2 regions of the Nitratidesulfovibrio termitidis HI1 genome follow, and region 2 is predicted to be linked to the other one. Evidence: predicted binding sites of a transcription regulator. Region 2 holds the regulator's gene; the other holds the start of a gene.

Region 1 (11,801 bases), 2.5 Mb from region 2:
AGAGGCGCGAGGGTACGGCCCTGTGACCGCCCGGCAACCTGCCCTGACGTGACGCCGTCGGTCGGGCAAGGTGCCAACACCTACCGTGTCGCGCACGGGATCATGATCGCGGGCTTGCGGCGTCGGCCTCTCCACGCGAGGGGCCTTTTTGTTTTGGGGGCATCGTCCGGCGCTGGAGCCGTGCGGTGCATGTGGGTGGATTTCAGGCCAATTGCGCACCCACAGAAAAAAAATGCAGCTAACAGGCCGTTGCGCCACGGGGGCCGCCACACACCCAGCCGGAACATCCGGCGGGACGGCGGACAGCCCAAGGGCGCACGGTGGTCCGCCGGCCCAGCCCCCGGCGGATTGACCACGCGAAGCCCGGACGGCTTTGCGGAAAAAGGGAGACACGATGAAGGATTTTCTGGAGAAGTTGCAGCCCGTTGGCGAGTGTGTGATCTACTACCTCTACCACAACGAGGACGAACCCATGCCCACCTGCTGGTCCGACCCGCTGGAACTCATGGGTGACATGACTCGCCTGCAACTCACCGACGCACAGATGCGCGAACTGCGCGACATCGTGAGCGAGGAAATCCGCAGCGAAGGCCCCGAGGCGGTCTGGAAGGGGCGCACCCTGCGCAAGAACATCATCCATTCCTGCGGCTACCTGGTGTAGCCGGGCACCTTCGGCGGGCGCGTCCGGCAGCGCGCCCTGCCCGTTGCGTTGCCTGTCCCGGCCTTCGACGCATCGCTTTCCGGGCCACTCCCCCGCCCCGCGTGCCCGCGCGCTCCGGCGGCCCCCATGGCCCGGCACACATGACGACAGACGAAAGCGCCCCCGTCGGGAAACCGGCGGGGGCGTTCACATTGGCGGCAGAAGGAATATGAACGCGGCATGCACGGCGGCCAACGGCCGGGCCAGGCGCGGGGTACCCCTGCCCCGGCGTCGCCGCCATTGTTCCGATCGACGCAGGCCGATGGTCCGGCCAGTTCCGGCCAGTTCCGGTTAGTTCCGGCCAGTTCCGGTCAGTTCCGGTCAGTTCCGGCCAATTCCGGCCAATTCCGGTCAGTTCGCGAACCCCAGTTCGGCCAGCAGGTCGGGCAGTTCGCGGAAGTCGCGCATGGTGCGCACGCGGGGCGCGGTGCGCGTCTCGCGCACGGTTCCGTTGCGCGGCGGATCGAACCAGATGCCATGCATCCTCGCCTGCGTGGCGCCCCACACATCGCCGGTCCAGTCATCACCAATCATCACGACCCTATTGGCAGGCAGACCCAAATCGCGCAGCACGTGGGCCCAGAACGGCGGCCAGGGCTTGGGCGACCCTGCCGAGCGCCACGTGTACACCCCGGCCAGCAGCGGTCCCACGCCCATGGGGGCAAGGGCTGCGCGGATGGGCTCTTCTTCAGATTCCGAGGCATTGGATGCCAGGGCCAGCCGCCAGCGTGCGGCCAGCGCACACAGCACATCGCCCGCGTGGGGCATGGGTTCCTCGTCGGTCCAGCCGTGTTGCGGCCCCATCCAGCGGGGCATGACGCGCATCAGCGTGCCGCCCCAGTCCAGCAGCAGCGCCCTGTCAGGCAGCAATGGCCTGTCGGGCTCGTTCGTGGGTTGCATGCCGTCCGGCGCGGTGTTCGCGTCCGTGTGTTTCGCGTTCGCCATGGTTCCTCTCCTGCCCCGTGGTGCCCGTGCTCCGGGTTCGCGTCAAGTCGAAATGGCCCGCATCCTCGCAGTTCCCCCCGCCGCACAAACGAAAAGGGCCGGAACCCGAAGGTTCCGGCCCACAGTCACGTGCGATGATGCGCGCGCTGTACCAGCCTTTCGGCCTAGTACATGCCGCCCATGCCGCCCATGCCACCCATGCCGCCACCGGGCATGGGCATGTCCTTCTTGGCTTCGGGCTTTTCGGCAATGGCGCATTCGGTGGTCAGCAGCAGCGAGGCAACGGAGGCCGCGTTCTGCAGGGCGATGCGGGTCACCTTCTTGGGGTCGATGACGCCAGCCTTGATCAGGTCTTCGAAGTCGCCGGACGCGGCGTTGAAGCCGAAGCCGTCCTTGCCTTCGCGCACCTTCTCGACAACGATGGAGCCTTCGTAGCCCGCGTTGGAGGAGATCTGGCGCAGCGGTTCTTCGATGGCGCGGCGGATGATGTTCACGCCGGCGGCTTCGTCGTCATCGGCGGGCTTCACGTCGTCCAGCACCTTGGAGATGCGGATGTAGGCGGTGCCGCCGCCGGGGACGATGCCTTCTTCCACCGCAGCGCGGGTGGCGTTCAGGGCGTCCTCGACGCGGTCCTTCTTTTCCTTCATTTCGGTTTCGGTCGCGGCGCCCACGTTGATCACGGCCACGCCGCCCACCAGCTTGGCCAGGCGTTCCTGCAGCTTTTCGCGGTCGTAGTCGGAGGTGGTTTCGTCGATCTGGGCGCGGATCTGCTTCACGCGCGCCTTGATGTCGTCGGACTTGCCGGCGCCGTCGACGATGGTGGTGTTTTCCTTGTCCACCACAACGCGCTTGGCGGTGCCAAGGTCGGCCACCGAGATGCTTTCGAGCTTCACGCCCATGTCTTCGGACACCACGGTGCCGCCGGTCAGGACGGCGATGTCCTGCAGCATGGCCTTGCGGCGGTCGCCGAAGCCGGGGGCCTTCACGGCCACAACCTGAAGGGTGCCGCGCAGCTTGTTGACCACCAGGGTGGCCAGGGCTTCGCCTTCCACGTCTTCAGCGATGATCACCAGCGGGCGGTTCATCTTGGCCACCTGTTCGAGAACGGGCAGCATGTCCTTCATGCTGGAGATCTTCTTCTCGTTGCAGAGAATGAAGGGCTCGTCGAGTTCGCAGACCATCTTTTCGGGATCGGTCACGAAGTAGGGCGACAGGTAGCCGCGGTCGAACTGCATGCCTTCGACCACTTCAAGGGTGGTTTCCAGGCCCTTGGCTTCCTCGACGGTGATGACGCCTTCCTTGCCCACCTTGGCCATGGCCTCGGCAATGATGTTGCCGATGGTGGTGTCGGAGTTGGCGGAAATGGTGCCGATCTGGGCAATTTCCTTCTGGTCGCGGGTGGGCTTGGCCAGGGTGCCGAGTTCCTTGACCAGCTTTTCAACGGCCTTGTCGATGCCGCGCTTGATGGCCATGGGGCTGCGGCCGGCGGCCACCAGCTTCACGCCTTCGCGGTAGATGGCCTGGGCCAGAATGGTGGCGGTGGTGGTGCCATCACCGGCGATGTCGCTGGTCTTGGAAGCAACTTCCTTGACCATCTGGGCACCCATGTTCTCGAACTTGTCTTCGAGTTCGATTTCCTTGGCCACGGTCACGCCGTCCTTGGTGATGACCGGCGAACCGAAAGACTTTTCGATGACCACGTTACGGCCCTTGGGGCCGAGGGTCACCTTCACGGCATTGGCGAGCTTGTCCACGCCGCGGGAAAGCTTTTCACGGGCCTTGACGTCGAACAGGATTTCCTTGGAAGCCATTGTATTCATCCTCCTCGGGAGAAAGTTCTGATTTCGCAGGGCGTTATTCGATGATGGCGAGAATGTCGTCTTCGCGCATGACAAGGTGCTCGACGCCGTCAAGCTTGATCTCGGTGCCGGCGTACTTGCTGAAGAGCACGGTGTCGCCCTTCTTGACGGTCATGGCGATGAGCTTGCCGTCTTCCGCGACCTTGCCGGGACCGGCGGCGACGATTTCGCCGCGCGAGGGCTTTTCCTTGGCGGTGTCGGGGATGAAGAGGCCGCCAGCGGTCTTTTCTTCGGATTCGAGGCGCTTCACCAGAACGCGGTCATTCAAAGGCTTCAGATTCATGACAACTAGTCCTCCAACTTTAGGTGATCGCTGTTTGTCCCGTCTCTTGGCACTCACGGGGTGCGAGTGCCAGCGACAAGGGCGGTCATCTCGCCGCGCGTCATGACAGTGTCACGCGCGCGCCCTCCCGCCGGGTGGCGGGGGGCGAAATTCGTCTCGCCCGGTGTATCGTGGCTTTTCGGCTGTGGCTGAACCCGCAGGGGCCGGGTCTGGCTGCCGGATGCGGCTGCGCGCCCGCTCCCGCTGACGCGGTGGCGGTGCATGGCAACCGCGTTGGATAATAAGGCAGGTTTACGGCTTGAAAAGGGGGGCGTGTGCATTTTTTTGCATTTTCTTCGCGCACCCTGCAAATCCAGCGGGTTGCACGCCCGGTATTCCTTGCGGAAAAACCTGCAAAATTGGGCACTTTCGCACGCATCCGTCCATCTCACCCTTATCCCCGTATCCCCCAGGTCTGCAAACCGAAAAATACGGAAGATTGGGCGGCCAGCCCGAACAGGTTGCCCAGGCAGGCTACCCGGACAGTATATCCAGGCAGACAGGCCGGCAACCTGCCCTGCCGCACTGTCCGGGCAGATTTCGGGCACGCTTCGGGCGTACCGGGCGCATTGGGCGTATTGGGTGATTACACCCGCTCGACCTCGGTCACGGTCGTGCGCGGGGCACGCGGCAGACCGACAAGGATGGCCAGCACCCCAGCCACGCCCAGCAACAGGCAATAGTAGTTGGCCGACAGCACCGCCACGGGCGAGATGCCCGCGATGGATCCGGCCAGCAGCACCTGCGCCGCATGCGGGGCCAGCCCCTGCACCACGCACGAGAAGATGTCCAGCAGGCTGGCGCTGCGGCGCGGGTCCACGCCGGAGGTGGCGGCGATCTCGCGGGCCATGCCCCCGGTCAGGATGATGGCCACGGTGTTGTTGGCGGTGCACAGGTCGGCCACGGCCACCAGCCCGGAGATGCCCGCCTCTGCGGTGCGGGCGGCGGCCCCTTGGCTGCTGCCGGGCCGGTCGGTGAACCGGCGCACGGCGGCCAGCAGCCAGGCCACCCCGCCCTGATAGCGGATAAGTTCGCCAAGGCCGCCCATGAGCATGGACAGCACGAGGATCTCGTGCATGCCGGTAAAGCCCTTGTAGATGTCCTGGGCGAATTTCAGCGGGGTGTAGCCTTCCACCACGGCCATGCCCACGCCGCCCGCCAGGGCAATGCCCGCAAACAGCACGGCGAACACGTTCATGCCCGCCAGCGCCATGGTCAGGATGGCGATGTAGGGCAGCACCGTGACCAGCCGGTAACCGCCAGGCGCGGCGGCCCTGCCCGCATCGCCCGCCATCCAGAACACCGCCACGGCCAGCAGCGCGGCGGGCAGCGCGATGGCGAAGTTCATGCGGAACTTGTCGCGCATGTCGCAGCCCTGGGTGCGGGTGGCCGCAATGGTGGTGTCGGAGATCATGGACAGGTTGTCGCCGAACATGGCCCCGCCCACCACCGCGCCCATGAGCAGCGCGGCATCCATGCCGGTCTGGGCGGCCACGCCCGCCGCGATGGGCCCCACGGCAGCGATGGTACCCATGGAGGTGCCCATGGCCGTGGCCACGAAGGCCGAAATGACGAACAATCCCGGCAGCACCAGCCGATGCGGCACCAGCGACAGCCCCAGGTTCACCGTGGATTCCACCCCGCCGATGGCCGACGCCACCGAGGCAAAGCCCCCCGCCAGCAGGTAGATGACGCACATGGTGACGATGTTGATCTCGCCCGCGCCGGACAAAAAGACGTTGACCCGCCGGGTCAGCCCGCCGGGCAGGCCCGCCGTGGCCGGAGCCCTTTCGCGCAGGACAAGGGCCAGGGCGATGGCGGGCAGAATGGCCACCGTGGGGGACAGCTGGTAGAAGGCCATCTTCGTTCCGGCGGCGCCAAGAGCCAGCCCCGCGCCGATGAACAGGACCAGGAACAGGCCCAGCGGCAGCAGGGCCACAGGGTTGGGGGCGGGTTGGTGCGGGGGCGTGGCGACATGAGAAGTACGGGACATGACAATATCCTTTGAAGCCCGGTGTTGCCGGGCCGATGCATGCACGTGTGAAATGTCCGGATCAGACCCGGATGGAAAAGCCCGCCGCGCGCCTGCCGCGCGCGACGGCGAACCGTGCAGATAGGAACGGGGACGCCGCATGTCCAGACGAACTGGCGGGGGCGTCCCCGGAATATCATGCCGCGCCGGTTATTCGCGGCTGTTCGCGGTCATTCGCGGAATTGGGCCAGCTCGGCGATACGCGCCTCCACAACCTCCCAGCGTTCCAGCAGGGCGGTCTGCTCGCCTTCCAGCGCGGCTACGCGCGCGGCGGCGGCGTTGAAGCCCTCCGGGTCGGTGGTGAAGAAATCCGGCTCGGCAAGACGCGCTTCCAGCGTGGCCTGCTCGCGCTCCAGCGCGTCCAGGTTGCCGGGCAGGGCCGCCAGTTCCTCGCGCAGCCCGGCCAGTTCTCGCTGCTCCTTGAAGGTCAGCTTGCGGATCTGGCCGTTGGCGGGGCCATTGCCGGAACCGTTGCCTGGGCCGTCGCCCGCCTGGCCGTTCGCGCGTGGCCCCGCATCTCCTCCGGCCCCATCGGCTGCCGGTTTCGGGCGCTGGCGCAGCCAGTCGGTGTAGCCGCCCACGTACTCGCGCACGTTGCCGTCGTCGTCGAAGGCCAGGGTGCTGGTCACCACGTCATCCAGGAAGGAACGGTCGTGGCTCACCAGCAGCACGGTGCCCTGATATTCGGCCAGCAGTTCCTCCAGCAGGTCCAGTGTTTCCACGTCCAGATCGTTGGTGGGTTCGTCCAGCACCAGCAGGTTGGACGGCCGGGTGAACAGCTTGGCCAGCAGCAGGCGGTTGCGCTCGCCGCCGGACAACACCTTGGCGGGCAGGCGCAGCCGGTCCGGCTCGAACAGGAAGTCGCGCAGGTACCCGGCCACGTGGCGGCGGTTGCCGTTGACCTCTATGGTGTCCGCGCCCTCGGCCACGTTGTCCATGACCGACTTCTCGCCGTCCAGAGCCGTGCGCAGCTGGTCGAAATAGGCGATTTCCAGCCGGGTGCCGTGGCGCACCTCGCCGGAATGGGGCGTCAGCTGGCCCAGCAGCAGGCGCAGCAGGGTTGTCTTGCCGGAGCCGTTGGGCCCGATCAGCCCCACCCGGTCACCGCGCTGGATCAGCGCCGAAAAATCGCGCAGCACCGACTTGGCGTTCTCGTGGGCGAAGCACACGTTGCGCGCCTCGATGACCAGCTTGCCCGAGCGTTCCGCCTCCTGCGCCAGCATGGCCACGCCGCCCTGCTTCTCGCGGCGGCGGGCGCGTTCCTCGCGCAGGGCGTACAGGGCGCGCACCCGGCCCATGTTGCGCGTGCGCCGGGCCTTGATGCCCTGGCGCACCCAGGCTTCTTCCTGAGCCAGCTTCTTGTCGAACAGGGCGAACTGACGCTCCTCGTTCTCCAGCCGGGCCTCGCGCTGCTCCTGATACTGGTCGTACCCGCAGGCGTAGGAATGCAGCCTGCCCCGGTCCACCTCCACGATGCGGGTGGCCAGGCGGCGCACGAAGGCCCGGTCGTGCGAGACGAACACCAGCGTGCGCGCGCGGCGCATCAGATATTCTTCCAGCCAGGCGATGGTGTCGATGTCGATGTGGTTGGTGGGTTCGTCCAGCAGCAGGTCCTGCGAGGCCACCAGCGCGCGGGCCAGCAGCACCCGGCGCTTGCGCCCGCCGGACAGGGTGAAGAACTCGCGCTCCGGGTCCAGCCGCAGGTGGTTGCATACGGAGACGACGTCACCATAGTGCTCCCACCCCTCGCCCGATTCCAGACCGCGCCGCGCCGCCGCCAGGGCGGCCTCGTCCACGGGGCGGCCCGCCTCGCGCGCGGCTTCCAGCACATGGAAGGCAGCCAGAGCCGCGCCCTGCAGACCAAGCCCCCCGGCCACGATGCCGAACACCGGGCCGGTCATGTCCACCGGCACCTCCTGCGGCATGCTGCCAAAGCGCATGCCCGGCGTGCGCACCACCTCGCCCGCATCGGGGCGCAGGTCACCTGCCATCAGCCGCAGCAGCGTCGATTTGCCCGCGCCGTTGCGCCCCACAAGGCAGATGCGCTCGCCCTGCTCCACGTGCAGGGTGGCCCCGTCCAGCAGCTTGCCGGTGCCGAGGTTGAGCGTGACGTCCTGTATGCCGAGCAGTGCCATGCGTGTATCCCACCAGAAATATACGTTGCCGCAAAAATGCCGAACAAAAATTCGACTATCCGAACAAATGTCCGCAGAGAGTCCGCCAACAGCCGGATATAGCGTTCAATCAATCAGTTTAACGCGCAACCGGCCACCGGGCAAGCCGGACGAAACAAGTCCACAAAACACTGCGATACCGGAACGTTAGCACTACAACACAAAAACATACGTAAGTACGCGCTAACATTGACATGCCTCCACAGCAAGAGATAGACGCAGCACTACCGTCGCATCAAGCGCCATGGGAAATGGCGCACACGCCACAATCCCCCGGGGTATCCATGCGCCACTTTTCTTCACAAACCGTGTTCTGTGCCATAGGCACCGGCCTTCTCACGGCCGGGGCAGCCGTTCTTGTGCCGCTTGTTTCCGGCACGCTTTCCGCAGCGCATGGCATTGCCAGCCTGGCTGCGGGTTGCATCGCCGCAGTCGGCCTGCTGATAGGCCGCTGCTGCGGGCAAAAAGCCGACGCACGCCTGCTGCACGACACGGCCCTGAAGGACAGCAGCGCCGCCGCAGGCGACACGCCCGCCGCCATGGGTGATGCCGCCGCCGCCATCGCCGCCCTGCGTGACGAAGCGCTGCGCAACGCCGCCGCCGGGCAGGCCATCCTGGAATCGCTGGACGGGGTTGAACCCTACATGCTGCTGGACGCCAGGGGCATGGTGACCTGTGCGTCCCCGTCACTGCTGGCCCTGCTCGACGCGGGATCCACTGCGCCCGCCCTGCCTGCCTCTCTCGAAGCGCTGGGGCTGCGTCCGGCACCATCCGACGCCAAGGGCGCGGAACTGCTGCGCCAGGCCCGCGAAGGCCGTGCCGCCAGCGGAGAAATCGCCATTCCCGTCGCCTGCGGAATGCCCGCGGGCGCAAGCGCCACGGCGCACATGAATGCCGCCTCCTGCCTGATCCACTTTTCCCTGATCGCGCGGCCCATCACCGACACGGCGGGGCGCGCCCACGGCAGCTTCGTGCTGCTGCGCGACATGACCGCGCTGCGCGCCGCCCAGTGCAGTCTGGCCAGCACCTCGTCGCGCATCGAACGCTTTGCCGCCGACTCCATGTCGGCTGCCGACGAGGTGACCCGCGCCGCGGAAGACCTGGCCACCCTGATCCAGGAAGCCAACGCGGGGGCCAACAGCCAGCAGGAGCGCACGGCGGAAACCGCCACCGCCATGGAAGAAATGAACGCCACGGTCCTCGAGGTGGCCCGCAACGCGGCCCACGCCGCAGACCAGGCCGCCGAAACCCGCCGCCGCAGCGTGGATGGCGCCCGCCAGGTGAACGAACTGGTGGCCCACATCGACGGCGTGGAGCAGGTCATCGGCCAACTGGCCGAACGCGTGGGCGCGCTGGACGCGCAGGCGGGCAACATCGGCCAGGTGATGAACGTGATCTCCGACATCGCCGACCAGACCAACCTGCTGGCGCTTAACGCGGCCATCGAGGCGGCCCGCGCCGGTGACGCCGGGCGCGGATTCGCCGTGGTGGCCGACGAGGTGCGCAAACTGGCCGAAAAGACCATGAACGCCACCCGCGAGGTGAGCGAGGTGATCACCGGCATCCAGCAAAGCTCGCGCGCCGCCGCCCGCGAGATGGACGGGGCCCGCGCCGCCGTCAACGAGGCCGCCCGCCGCGCCCAGGATTCCGGCGCCGCGCTGTCGGAAATCCTTACCCTTACCGACAACACCAGCATTCAGGTGCAGTCCATCGCCACCGCCGCGGAGCAGCAGTCGGCCACATCCGCCGAGATCAACCGCGCGGTGGAGGCCATTACCGGCATTGCCGGACGCACCATGGACATGATGAACCACGCCGCGCAGGACATCTTCAGCCTGGCCGGGCGTTCCAGCGACCTTTCGCGCACCGTTGCGCGCATCTCCGCAACCGACGGGGCCGACACGGCCGAAGCCGCAGCGGCGGCCGGCAAGGGCCTGCCCTGCTGGGAATTCAAGAAGTGCGGGCGCGAAAAAGGCGGCCCCAAGGAAAAGGAAATGGGCATCTGTCCCGCCTGGCCCGACCACGGCTTCAGCTGTGCCGGGGTTACCGGCACCTTCTGCGGCGGACAGGTGCAGGAAACCTTTGCCAAGAAGATCGGCAACTGCGCCAAATGCGACTTTTTCAAGAGCGCATCCTACCGACGCGATGCGCACACCTCGCAGTTGTCGGGCGGCACGCCGGGCGGCACGCCGGGCGGCACGCCGGGCGGCACGGCTGGCAAGGGCGTACGGCTGGAACTGCGGCGCTGAGCCGCGGGGGCTCCGGCCCCTCATCCGCCATCAACGATGCACGGGGGCGGGGCGCACGACGCCTCGCCCCTTTCTGCTCGATTCGCCGCCCCTTCCATGCCCCCTGGCTGCCCAGCCATGCGGAAGCACAAGGCGCGGGGCGCAACGCTTGCGCCCCGGCCCGCACAAGGGTACTAAGGCTATACAGGAGGTGCCATCCATGCCCGCCACCGAACCCGACGCCCGCAAGGGGCGCGAAGCCCTTGGACACTGGCTCGAAGAAATGGCCGCCACCGTGCGTGACATCGAACACGAGGCCGAACAGGCGCTGCATCGCAACGAGGACCAGGACGCCTACCGCGACCTGATGCGCCGCAAGGCGCAACTGCTGACCTCGCTGCCCGACCGCGCCCGCGACCTGCTGCCCCAGTTCGAGGGGCGCGAGCGCGATGCCATCGCCGACCGACTGTCGCGCTTTGCCTCCAGCGCATCCAACGCCCTGCGCATCGATTCCGTGTTCTACATGTCCGCCCTGCTCTACCCGGAAGATCACACCCCCGGACAGCCCAACGACCTGGAAACCTTTGCCGCCGCCGTGCGCGAAGGACGTGCCGGGTAAAGGGTCGTTGCCTGAACGGACCATACAAGCCAGCAGGGGCTGTACTTTCCGACGACAGCTGCACATCAAAACAAACGCCCGAACACGCAATGTGTCCGGGCGTTTTCGCTTGATTGGCAATCCGTTTACCTCGGCACGCGGCGGGTCGGAATGCCATTTCACAAAAAATACGGAGTGCAGTTATCCCGGTCTTCCACTAATCGTCCCCCGCGTTGCAGCCGCAGGCCGCCCCCGAGCACCGCCCTACTTCATGTTGACGAACTGGAGAGGTACGCCAAGCTCCTCCCCCCGCAGCAACTGGATGACTTCCTGCAGGTCGTCGATCTTCTTGCCGGTCACGCGCACCTGGTCGTCCTGAATGGCGGCCTGGACCTTCAGTTTCGACTCCTTGATCTTCTTGACGATCTTCTGGGCGACATCCTTGGTGATGCCTTCCTGGATCACCACGTCGCGCTTGACCTGGCCCTTGGACGTCGGTTCGATGTCCTTGAACTCAAGGCACTTGGGATCGACCTTGCGCCGAATGCAGTGCGATTGCAGCATGTCCTGCAGGGCGCGCATCTTCATTTCGTCGCCCGCCAGCAGGTGAATGCGCTTGTCGCCGCGATGCAGTTCGATTTCGGTGACGGAATTGCGGAAGTCGTAGCGGGTGTCCACTTCCTTTTTCACGTTGTTCACGGCGTTATCGAGTTCCTGCATCTCTACCTTGTTGACCACGTCGAACGAGGGCATGCGAACCTCCGGATGGAGCGTGCCGTGGGCACGCGGATTGAAACGTGTTCTGGGGGCCGGGTGGCCGCAGGTGTTGGTCGGGCCGGGCCAGGTCAAGTCGGGCCAAGGCGGGCCAGATCGGTTCGGACAAGGCCTGCCGATCCTGCATGAGGACACAGGATGTAGCAAAGGGAGCGTCATGGTTCAAGCC
Region 2 (11,801 bases):
GCCATGGTGCTGACCGGCAGCGCCAATGTGGCGTCCATTGGCCGCCATGCCCTGCGCATGTAGTTGCACATGGCGTTTTCGCATGTTGGCGCGCCAACATGCGAGCATCCGCATGTGCAATCCTGACGGATATCCGGTCCGGCGGCTGCCTGAGCAGGCTGCCGCCGGACCATCACCCCGATGTCCGGCAACCCGGTGTCCGGCGGCACGCCGCGCGCCATGGCCGGAACCACGCGGGCCGCGCACTGCCCGCAACGCGGAGAACCAGACATGCTTCTTTCCCTCGCGGTCTATCTGATTCTCGGCGCCCTGGCGGGCGTTCTTGCCGGGCTGCTCGGCGTGGGCGGCGGGCTGGTCATCGTGCCCATGCTCAATTTCGCGTTCGAATGGCAGTCCATTCCGAACGAGCATCTGCAGCATCTGGCGTTGGGCACGTCCATGGCCAGCATCATGTTCACCTCCATCTCCAGCTTCCGGGCACACCACAAGCGCGGGGCCGTGCTGTGGAACGTGGTGTGGCGCATCACCCCCGGCATCATCACCGGCACGCTCATCGGCACGTGGGTGGTGGCCCAGCTTTCCACGAATTTCCTCAAGGGCTTCTTCGTCTGCTTCCTGTACTGGGTGGCGGCGCAGATGCTGCTGGACATCAAGCCCAAGGCCTCGCGCGAACTGCCCGGCGCCATGGGCATGTTCGGCATGGGCAACGTCATCGGCGGGGTGTCCAGCCTCGTGGGCATCGGCGGCGGTACGCTGTCGGTGCCGTTCATGGCCTGGTGCAACGTGGCCATGCACACGGCCATCGGCACCTCCGCCGCCATCGGCTTTCCCATCGCGGTGTCCGGCACCGTGGGCTACATAGTTAACGGGCTGGCTACCCAGGGCCTGCCCGCGAACACCTTCGGGTTCGTTTACCTCCCCGCCCTGGTCGGCATTGTCTGCGCCAGCGTGCTGACGGCTCCACTGGGAGCCCGGCTGGCGCACAACCTGCCGGTCGCGCGGCTGAAGCGCATCTTTGCCGTGCTGCTCATCGTTGTGGCCACGCGCATGCTGCTGAAGCTGCTGTAGACGACGCTCTCTCCTACCGAAGGTATTCTCACGCACGGCCCCCGGCGCCCCCACGCCGGGGGCTGCTGCGTTTGCGGCCCACCGCGCACGCCGTGCGATTCCGTACGGCGGAACCGATGGAATGGGCAGGGCAGGAGCACAAACGGAGCAGAGGGTTGCATTCGCAGGGCGGGGCATATAGAGGGGCTGAATGCCCGCGCATCTTTACAAAACTTTACATTTGCTCCGCGACGGTGCTGGCTGCATTTCCGCCCTGGCTCCAGGCCCGGCTCCAGGCATGGCGCCATGCCTGGCAAGGAAAGGCGGCATGGTCACCCGGGGGGGCGCCCCGAGGATGCCCGTGCCACATGTCCTGGCCGCGTGTGCATTGGCCGTGTGCCTGCTGCTGCCCGGCCCCATCGTCCACGCGGCGGGCAGCACCCTGGGGCAGGATGCCGATGCCGTGCAGCAGTTCATTCGCACCGGCGCGCAGCTTGCGGATGCCTATGGCGAAGGCCCGGTGTGTGATCGCATCGTCCGGGACATGGACAGCGTGCGGGGCGTGCGCCGGGCGTCCGAGGCGGCCATGAAACGGCTGCTGCTGGTGGAGAACGACCCCAAGCAGGAAATGCTGCGCAGTGCGTTTCGCCGGGCCAACGAATCCGCCTCGCGGCTGGAACGTACCCTGGACGGTGGTGGGGCGATCTGTCGTCAGGGGGGCGATGCACGCGTCGACTCCACCGGCTTTCGCCTGCGCCTGGAAAACGAGGCGCTGTTCATGGCCGAGAATGGCCGCACCCTGTGCCGCACCCTGCGCACCGAAGTGCCCGGCCTGGTCTGGCCCGACTGCGACCGCCCCTGACCTTCGGACACGCCGACCCGTTCCAGCCTTCCCCGTCTTTCCCTCATCGCCTGCGCCCGGCCGACGCTGCCCCATCGCCTCCCTGCATGCGGCTCCTGTCCCGCTGCCGTCCCGCTGTCTATGGCGCGCCATTCGTGGTATATCTTTTCATCTTTGCCGGGTGCGCCAAGGATCTTGCCGTAGCGGTGTGCGGTGGTCTTCGTAATGTCATGCTGATGTAACATGTTGAATTTGAAAATGATCATCGCATGACGTCGGACGTCGCATGACGTGCCGCAGCAGGCGGCGGACGGCGTTTCCGTTGCATTTGATCCAGGCCGCACCCTTGCCCGCGCGCCGCATCCGGGGTAGAGGCACGGCCAACGCGCCCCCGGTCTGATGGTCTGACGGTCTCGACGGTACGCGGAGGACTGGGCTGGATTGGCCCGAATCTGGCTGAATCGGGCTGAGCTGGGCGCGCCTGCCGCATGGCGGGGCGCGCCCCTGTTTTTTTCATGTCGGCCGTGTGCGTTCAGGCACCGGGCCGGGCAGGGAGGTTTGCATGTTCACCCGCAAGGAACTGGCCTATTCCGTCCGCTGGAACCTGCTGCTGCTCACCGTGGGGTCGGCGCTGTTTGCCCTTGGGGCGCAGGGCATCGTGGCCCGGCACGGGTTTCTTACCGGCGGCATCTATGGCATCGCGCTGCTTTCCTGGTACCACACCCACCTGCTGTCTCCGGCGGCCTGGTACCTGCTGTGCAACATCCCGCTGTTCGCGTTGGGCTGGCTGCACGTGGGGCGGCGTTTTCTGCTCTACAGCCTGTACGGCATGCTGGCCACCTCGCTGTTCGCGGAAGTGTTTCAGGGGGTGGACCTTGGCGTGCACGACCAGTTGTACGCCGCCGTGGCCTCCGGGGTCATTTGCGGGGCAGGGGGCGGCATCATGCTGCGGTCGCTGGGGTCCGGCGGCGGGCTGGACGTGGCGGCCATCATCCTGCATCGGCGCCTGGGGCTCGGCATCGGACGGTTCGGCTTCTGCTTCAACGCGGTGCTGTTCACCGCCAGCCTCGTCTCCATGCCCGTGGACACGGTGATCGCCTCGCTGATCCAGGTATTCATCGCGGCGGTGACGATGGAATACGTGCTGGCCCTGTTCAACCAGCGCAAGGTGGTGTTCGTCATTTCCGAGCACAGCAGGCGCATCGGGCACGATCTGGTTTCCGAACTGGGACAGGGGGCAACCTTCCTGCAAGGGCGGGGCGGGTATTCCGGCGACGACCGGGAAATCGTCATGACCGTGACCAACAACGTACAACTGAAGCGCATGGAGGAACTGGTGTTTACCGTGGACCCCGAGGCGCTGTTCATCGTGGAAAACACCTTCACCGTGCTCGGTGGCCAGTTTGCCCGGAGAAAGGTGTACTGACGCAGGCTGTTGTGGCATACTGGCCGACACGCAAGCATCGTTTCGAGACCGCCTTGGGGGAGGCTGCATGACCGACCTTGTTCCGCGAGCCCCGTCGGTGCGCCGCTGCCCGGCGCGCACCGCGCGTCCCTTGCCCGACAGTCACGTATCCCGGTGCCGCTTTGCGCCGCGTGTCGCTGCACTGGTCGCCTGTCTGGCCATGGCGCTGTGCGCGCTGCTGGTTGCCGCCGTACCGCCCGCGCGGGCGCAGGATGCCCCTTCCCCCTCCGCATCGCCTGTTTCCGAGTCCCTCGCCGACCCTTCCGTCGATTCCCCGCCAGCCGCCCGCGCCGAGGACAGCGTGCCGGTGCTGCGCATTTCCGTGGACAACGGTCCCACGCATTTCCAGGTCAAGGCCCTGCGCCGCTTTGCGGATGACGTCCGGCAACGTCTGGCCGGGCGGCTGCGGGTGGAGGTGTACGACAGCGCCAGCCTGTACCGCGACCGCGACGTGTTGCAGGCGCTGAACCTTGGCCGCGTGGAAATGGCCCTGCCGGGCACGTGGGTGCTGCATTCCGTGGTGCCCGACTGCGGCGTGTTCATGCTGCCCGTCTTCTACGGCGCCCCGGCCCGTGCCAGCCTGGCCGTGGCCGATGGCCCGACGGGCCGCATCATCGATTCGCGCATCGAGCGCAACCTGCGCGTCACCGTGTTGGGTCGCTGGCTGGAACTGGGGCACGCCAACCTGTACCTGGTGGACCACGCCGTGCGGCGGCACGAAGACCTCGCGGGCCTGCGCATCCGGGTGGCGGGCGGCCCGGCCAACGAACTGCGTCTGGCGGCCATGGGCGCACGCCCCCTGGTGGTGCCCTGGCCCGACCTGCCGCACTGGCTGCAGGGCGGCAACCTGGACGGGCTGATGACCACCCACGAGACGGCGGTGTCCGGCCAGTTGTGGCGTTACGGGGTGACCCACGTGTTCGAGGACCGCGCCTATTTCGCCATGTACGTGCCGTTGGTCAGCCGGACGTTCTGGGAACGCCTGCCAGAGGACATGCGTGACGTGCTGCGCGACGCCTGGGAAGACCATGTGGACGAGGCGCGCGCCCAGGCCGCCGAGGCGCAGGCCGAGGCCCGCGATGAACTGCGTGCCCAGGGGCTGGCCTTCGCCGTGCCCGACGACGCCGTGCTGCGCCGCTGGCGCGAGCGGTTGCGCCTGGGCGAGCGCGAGGTGGTGGATTTCGTGGGGGTGGACCCCACGCTGTACGAAATCGCCAAAAGGGCGGCACGGCAGGCGGAGCAGAGCCCGCCGGAGTAGGGCGGCACCGCTCCCCGCCCGGTTCTGCCCGGTTCTGGTCCGGTTCTGGCCTGCCCTGGCCTGATCCTGTCTGATCCGGCATGATCCTGCCTGGTTGGGCCCGATTCAGGCGTGGTTCGGGCCTGCTCCCCGCACGATATCCAGACACAGTCAGGCACCCACAGGGAGGGTACATGCATCCGTTCCGCTCGCCTTCCGGCCGTCCGGCCACCGCGCGCCACCCGTTCCGACCGTTCCGTTCCGTCCCCTTGCTTCCCCGGTTCCTTCAGTCCCACCTGTTCCCTCTGTTCCGCATGGCGGCGCTTGTGCTGCTGGCCGTGCTGTGTCTGGGGCGGCCTGCCGCGGCCGTAGACGCGACGTTGCCCAAGCCCGCGTCACTCCCCTGGTCCGAGGTGGAAGCCGCCGCGCGCGGCACCACGGTGCGCTTTCACATGTACGGCGGCATGGCCACGGCCAACCGCTACGTGGATGGCTTCGTCGCGCCGGAACTGGCGCGCCGGTACGGCATCACCCTGGTGCGGGTGCCCATGGAGGCCCCGGTGTTCGTCAATCGGCTGCTGGCGGAGAAGTCGGCTGGCCGCGCCACGGGCAGCATGGACCTGTTGTGGATCAACGGCGAGAATTTTCGCAACGCCCGGCTGGGCGGCGTGTTGTGGGGGCCGTATGCCCCGGCCCTGCCCAACATGGCCCTGACCGACCCGGTGCAGAGCTCCACCGATTTCGGCTATCCCGTGGACGGCTATGAATCCCCCTATGGCCGCGCCCAGCTGGTGCTGGAATACGATACCGCCCGCATCCCCGAACCGCCGCGCACCATGGCCCAACTGGGCGAATGGGTGAAAGCCCACCCCGGACGGTTCACCTATCCCCAGCCGCCGGACTTCACCGGATCGGCCTTCATCCGCCAGGCCTTCTATGCCCTTACCGGGGGCCACGCACAGTACATGCGTCCGCTGGACAAGGACCTGCTGGGCCGCAAGGCGCCTGTCCTGTGGGGGTGGCTGCGCGACCTGGCCCCGCACCTGTGGCAGGCCGGACGCGCCTACCCCCGCGATGCCGCCGCGCTGGACGCGCTGTTCGCGCGGGGCGAGGTGGATTTTTCCGTCTCGTACCACCCGGCCCACGCCCAGGCGCTGATCGATGACGGCACCTACCCGGCCACCGTGCGCACCGTGGTCCTGGACGACGGGTCCATCTTCAACACCCATTTCGTGGCCATTCCCTTCAACGCACCCAACAAGGCGGGGGCCATGGTGGTTGCCAACTTCCTGCTGTCGCCCGAGGCGCAGCTGGCCAAGATGGACCCGGCCTGGTGGGGCGATTTTCCGGCCATCGAGGTGGGGCGTCTGCCCGAGGAATGGCGCGCGCGCTTCGCCGCCATGAAGATGGGCGAGGCAACCCTGTCACCCGACGTGCTGGCAAAACGCGCCGTGCCCGAGATTCCCGCCGACTGGCTGGAAGCGCTGGAACGCGGCTGGGACGCCGAAGTGCTGCGCAGGTAGCCCGCCGGTTCCGGTCCCGGGTTCGGGCCGGGTACCGGCGTGACAAGAGATGCCACCGGGGCCGCTTCCGAAGGGGGGCGGCCCTTGTATGTGGGGTTCCGTGGCGGGCGTAAGGGGGGAATGTAAAGGCAGGCAGAAGATATGGAAGGCGCTGATTAGTCGTGCCCGCCGTATTCGCGCGCATGCCAGGCGCGCAGCCCGCGAGGCTTGTCGCGCAGGTAGCCGGTCACCAGGTAGTCCAGCAGGTTGCGCGCGGCCCTGTCGGACAGCAGCAGCAGGGGGGTATCCGCTCCCTGTGCTTCAAGCAGCAGGAGGCTGGCGTCCTGGGTGCAGCAAAAACGCTGCCCGGGGCCGCGCGTGCGCAAGGCAAGGCACAGGTCGCACAGATCCTGCTCGCTCAGGGGCGAGAGAGCGGCAAGCCAGGACATGGCATCGGTGGTGGCGTTGGTATAATCGAACATGGCGTATTCCCCGGTGTATTGCGCGGCATGGGCCGCGTCAAGCTGTGCGGCCGCGCACCGCTGGCCCGGCGGGGAAAATATAAATGACCGGCGCGGGGTGCCCCTGCTAGACCAGTAGCGGCGTCGGCGCGAGCGCGCACGGCGCCAAGTTCGCAGAATGGGGTTCGCAACGTGAAGCATGACATTGACGGCCTATTGGGTAACGTGGGCAAGGAACTGACGGGCCTTTCCGTATCGCTGGACGGATTGGAACGCACACCGGACGGCGCGTACATCGTGCCTGCATCGGTGCTGCTGTCCATGGTTCATTCCGTGCAGCAGATACTTTCCCTGTGGAAGAAGGCCCACTCGACGTTCAGCATCGCCATGGCGTCGAGCGTCCTGTGCCGCGAAGAGGCGCTGAACACGTTGTTCGACGCCGCTGAGGACGGCACCGAACATTGATTCCGGTCGTCCTTCCCACAAGCAACCACGCTTCGCAGTACGAAGCCCGCAACCGGCGCGCCTGAACTGGCCAGGCGTGCCACTGAAAGCCGCAAAGGGCGGGAGCGCAAGCTCCCGCCCTTTGCGGCGTGGCGCAACGGCGTTGCGTGGCCAGGCCAGGGAAATGAGAAGGGCGGAAGCTTGCGCTCCCGCCCTTTCGTGAACAATGGGCCGTATGGACTACACGCAGCCGGTGGGCTTGGGCAGGCCGGCCATCTTGCAGGCGCCCTTGCCGGGGCCGGAGGGGAACAGTTCGTAGATCTCCTTCAGCTTGAAGCCGGTGTTCTTGGAGAGGATACGAACCATCGGGGCGATGCCGTTCTTCTTGTAGTAGTCCTGCAGGAAGTCGATGATCTTCTGGTGATCGGGGGTGATGTCCGCGATACCTTCGGATTCCTTCACGAATTCAACCCACTCGGTGCTCCAGTCATCAAAGCGAAGAAGGAAGCCGTCTTCATCGACTTCGAAGCTCTTGCCCTTGTAAGTGACTTCAGCCATGCGTGTCCTCCTTGGACAGGTTCTTGGCAGTGAAAGGGATGCACGACAAACGCCTGACCTTCGCATCGTGCGGCGATGCGCCGGCCGATGATAAGCAGCGATCCGCTGCCTCTATCCGAATGATGGTCGCCCATGGGCAGACTCTGCCCGCTGGATAAACCGCAGCCACCCGGCGTGTCAACGAGGCTCCCATGCGGGCGCTTCGCTGGTGAACCCGCAACGTACCCCGAAGGGGGACGCAAACACGGGTACCGGAGAACCGAATCGCGCGGGTTTTTCCGGGTTCCAGACATGCGGACGAGGCACAAGATGCCACAATGTCATGAAAAATTCAAGGCAGGCGTGGGTGTTTTTTCGGCAAGCATTACAGCCCCCTACAGGTGAGCGTGTAAACAGTTGCTCACCAGCCGCAACATGCCCGGCAGGATGGGCGCATTACGGGCCGTATGGGGTTTGCTATGTGGGGCAGGGTAAGTGATGCATGCCATGATGCATTTCCACTCCCCGGTGACAGGTGGCACTGTAGTGTGTTGTCGGAACTGTGTCAATGTATGTGAAATAATGCACTAGTCGTGAGTGGGCACAACATGCCGCATACAGTGGGGTACCTTTGCGAAGGCTGAAAATGGCAGTGGTGGGTTCGTTTTTGTTATCAGTCTGAAATAACAGTGTATTACGGTGCATTCAGGTCTTCTTGGCAAAGTCATTGTGAAATATGTCACAATTGGTGGACCGGTTCGGTCCGATACGTCGTGTGCGGCGCGTCCGGCACGCCGGCGCCGCCTTGTTCCGGCGTGTCGGTCTGGCGGAACGGGGCGGGCATACCCCTGCCAACCTTGACAGCCCCCACCCCCGTTGTTACCCGTTTGTGCTACTGCAAGAACTGCATCCTCATGATGCCGGAGCCTTCATGCCCAGCCTCGGACAGCGCGAAACCCAGGTGCTCGCCACCATCATCGAAAGCTACATCGCCTCGGCCTCGCCCGTGGGGTCTCGCGCCGTGGCCGAGCACTCCGGTCTGCATCTTTCCCCGGCCAGCATGCGCGCCACCATGTCCGACCTGACCGACCTCGGGTATCTGGAGCAGCCGCACACGTCCGCAGGAAGGGTGCCTACCGCGCGCGCCTTCAGGTTGTATGTGGACAGCCTGCTGCGACCGTTGCCGCTGGGCAGTGTCGAGCGGGAGGCCATAGCCGACGAGCTTTCGCGGCAGGAACTGGAGATTTCCGGCATCCTGCGCCGCGCCGCCAACCTGTTGTCCGGGCATGCCCGGCAACTGGGCATGGTGGTGGCCCCCAGCGAGGACGAGGCCCGCTGGCGCAGCATCGAATTCGCCCCGGCAGCCGAAGGGCTGGTGCTGGCCGTGCTGATGCTGGAAGGCGGCCTTGTGCGCACCCGCACCGTGCGCGTGGACGAGCGCTACGGGCAGGATGAACTGGTGCGCTTCGGCAACTATCTCAACGACCATTTCCGGGGGCTGTCCCTGTCCGAAGCGCGTGATCGCATCGGCCACGAACTGGCCCGCGCGGGGTCGCGGCTGGAAGAAATGTGCGTGCGCGCCCTGGCCCTGTCGCGCCGCGCCGTCGAACACATGGGTGACGACCGCGAACTCATCGTCAACGGCACGCTGAACATGCTGGAGCACGCGGAATTCACCGATGTGGGCCGCATGCGCGACCTTTTGGCCGCCATCGAGGAACGCTCTCGCCTGCTGGAACTTCTGGACCGCACCCTGTCCGAACGCGACGTGCGCATCACCTTCTGTCAGGACGTGGCCAACGGCGCGCCCGACGGGCTGCGCGGGTGCAGCGTGATCAGCGCCCCGTACGGTGGGGACGCGCCGCGCGGCGTGGTCAGCGTGGTGGGGCCGCTGCGCATGGACTACGCCAAGATCGTTCCGGTGGTGCAGTGCGTTTCGCGGGCGCTCACCCAACTGTTCAGCGAACGGTTTGCCGCAGCCCCTTCCCGACTGCCGTAATCCCGGCCATTTTCCGGACAGCGCCCGATACATGCGACCCGCCCCGGCGGGATATTTCAACGACGACGTCACGCTTCAGGATTTCAAGGAGATTCAGGAACATGCCCCCCAGCAATGTGTTCAAGGACAATGTGGAGATCAGCCCCGAGGCCGAGGCCCTGCGTACCGAGGCCGATGCCTCCTCGCGGAATCAGGCCGCTGCGGGTTCCGCCGTGGTGATCGACGATGACGGCCTGCGCGAACAGTGCGCCGCCCGTCTGTGTCCGGAATGTCCCGAGCGGGCCGAGGCCGACGAGCAGCGCCTGCGCGCCTTGGCGGAAATGGACAATTTCAAGAAGCGCTTGCAGCGCGAAAAGGACGACCAGGTGCGCTACGCCGCAGAAGTGGTGCTGGCGGACCTGCTGCCCACCCTGGACAACCTGGACCTGGCCCTGCAGTACGGGCGCGGCAACGCGGCCTGCAAGGACATGCTGATCGGCGTGGAGATGACCCAGAAGCTCTTGCTGGACGCGCTGAAGCGCCACGGCCTGGAACCCGTGGGCGAGGCGGGCGAACCGTTCAGCCCGGAAATTCACGAGGCCATCGGGGCCGAAGTGCGCCCCGACCTGCCGGAAAACACCGTGTGTGCGCTGATGCAGCGCGGCTATCGACTGAAGGAACGCCTGCTGCGGCCCGCCAAGGTCACCGTAAGCCGTACGGAATAGGCGTCCGGAATAGGCGCCCGGATAGCAAAGGGCACGCAATGCGGACATCAGGCGGCACGTCCCCCGGCGGGACGTGCCGCCTTCGCGTTTCCGCCGGGAAGGAACCCGGAAAACGGGCCGTGGGGCTGCCGGTCACCTGTCCGGCGTCTGCCCGGGGTCAGCCCGGCGTCTGCCTGATGCCAGTTGGGGCACCGACACCATTTGCGCTTCACCCGGCTTCGCAGTATGGGGGGCCGCATGAGTACACACCGTTCCCCCTGCCTTGATGCGGGCGGGCTGCTGCGCGTTGCCGGGGGCGGCGTGCTGATCAGCTTTTCCGCCGTGTTCGTGAAGCTGGTGCAGGTGGGGCCCAGCCAGTCTGCCTTCTACCGCATGTTCTTCGGCGGGCTGGCCCTGCTGTGCGTGGCCCTGGCCCGGCGCGAACGGCTGCGCGCGCGGCCCGGCGTGTGGGGCGTGATGGTGGGAGCCGCCGTGCTGTTCGCGCTGGACCTGGAGTGCTGGCACCGGGGCATCCTGCTCATCGGGCCGGGGCTGGCCACCATCATCGGCAATTTCCAGGTATTCTTCATCGCCATTGCCGGGGCGCTGCTGCTGGGCGAAAAGCTGTCCGGGCGGCACATGGCGGCCATTCCGCTGGCCCTGGCCGGGCTGTGGCTGCTGCTGGGCGTCAGCCCGGCGGACCTGTTGCCCACATCGACGGATGGCGGGCTGGTGGTGGGCGATTCGCTGGCCGGGGTGGGCTACGGTTTTGCCACGGCGTTGTTCTACACCGGGTTCATCCTGCTGCTGCGCCAGTCGCGCGGCATGGCGGGCATGCTTTCGCCGGTGGCCAACATGGCGGTCATTTCACTGGCCTGCGCCGCGGTGAGCGGCGCGGGCATTCTGGTGCGCGGCGACAGCTTTGCCATTGCAGATGCGGCCAGCGGCGGCTACCTGGTGGCCTACGGCGTGCTGTGCCAGGGCGTTGGCTGGGTGCTGCTGTCCACCGGGCTGCCGCGCCTGCCCGCCTCGCTGGCGGGGCTGGTGATGCTGGTGCAGCCCGCGTTGTCGTTCATGTGGGACATCGTGCTGTTCAAACGGCCCACCGACGGATGGGGTATGGCCGGGGCGGGCATCGCCCTGTTCGCCATCTGGCTGGGCCTGTCCGGTGCCTCGGGTGCGTCTGGCGGAACTGGCGGAACTGGCGGAACTGGCGGTTCGGGCGCGCGGGTATGCCGTCCGGGCGAGATGGCTGAAGATTCCGATGCGGCGGCGCATGAGGATGCATGACAATCAGGGCGCGCTGCGCCGTTAACGGACGGAGGGATGACGGTGCAGATATTGAGCCTGATATTCGTGACCGCCGTGGCATTGGTGCTCGGCTGGCTGCTGGTGCGCGGACTGCTGGCCGCCGCAGGATGCGTTCTGCGCCTGTTTCTGGGGCTGTTGCTGCTTGGGCTGCTGGGGGCTACCTGGTCCATGCTGTCCTATCTGTTCAGCGGCGGAGCGGGCTGGTAGGCGGACACAGGTTGCCGTCAGGACAATGGCCGCAGACTGAGGCGGGCAACACACGGGGCTGACCCCG

The links. Region 2 encodes HrcA, which represses chaperone genes, less so after heat shock. Its sites were predicted from a motif close to TGTTAGCACTCNNNNNNNNNGAGTGCTAACA; they were not measured.
Region 1: groES (co-chaperone GroES) is a predicted target of HrcA. The motif match lies at 3,832-3,862, and genes of this name have one in related genera.

The regions. Positions count from the first base shown of each region.
Region 1 is NZ_KI632512.1:4,072,380-4,084,180, reverse strand. It holds SAM riboswitch class I at 1-109, shown strand, start outside; gene DESTE_RS16320 (hypothetical protein) at 395-661, shown strand; gene DESTE_RS16315 (HAD family hydrolase) at 1,052-1,645, opposite strand; gene groL (chaperonin GroEL) at 1,810-3,456, opposite strand; gene groES (co-chaperone GroES) at 3,500-3,787, opposite strand; gene DESTE_RS16300 (Na+/H+ antiporter NhaC family protein) at 4,413-5,819, opposite strand; gene DESTE_RS16295 (ATP-binding cassette domain-containing protein) at 6,029-7,993, opposite strand; gene DESTE_RS16290 (methyl-accepting chemotaxis protein) at 8,392-10,281, shown strand; gene DESTE_RS16285 (hypothetical protein) at 10,481-10,879, shown strand; gene DESTE_RS16280 (YajQ family cyclic di-GMP-binding protein) at 11,123-11,611, opposite strand.
Region 2 is NZ_KI632512.1:1,555,955-1,567,755, reverse strand. It holds gene DESTE_RS06390 (alpha-hydroxy-acid oxidizing protein) at 1-63, shown strand, start outside; gene DESTE_RS06385 (sulfite exporter TauE/SafE family protein) at 271-1,068, shown strand; gene DESTE_RS06380 (hypothetical protein) at 1,409-1,909, shown strand; gene DESTE_RS06375 (YitT family protein) at 2,451-3,314, shown strand; gene dctP (TRAP transporter substrate-binding protein DctP) at 3,382-4,611, shown strand; gene DESTE_RS06365 (ABC transporter substrate-binding protein) at 4,785-6,113, shown strand; gene DESTE_RS06360 (hypothetical protein) at 6,269-6,574, opposite strand; gene DESTE_RS06355 (hypothetical protein) at 6,746-7,018, shown strand; gene DESTE_RS06350 (TusE/DsrC/DsvC family sulfur relay protein) at 7,238-7,555, opposite strand; gene hrcA (heat-inducible transcriptional repressor HrcA) at 8,466-9,533, shown strand; gene DESTE_RS06340 (nucleotide exchange factor GrpE) at 9,635-10,237, shown strand; gene DESTE_RS06335 (DMT family transporter) at 10,475-11,506, shown strand; gene DESTE_RS06330 (hypothetical protein) at 11,543-11,734, shown strand.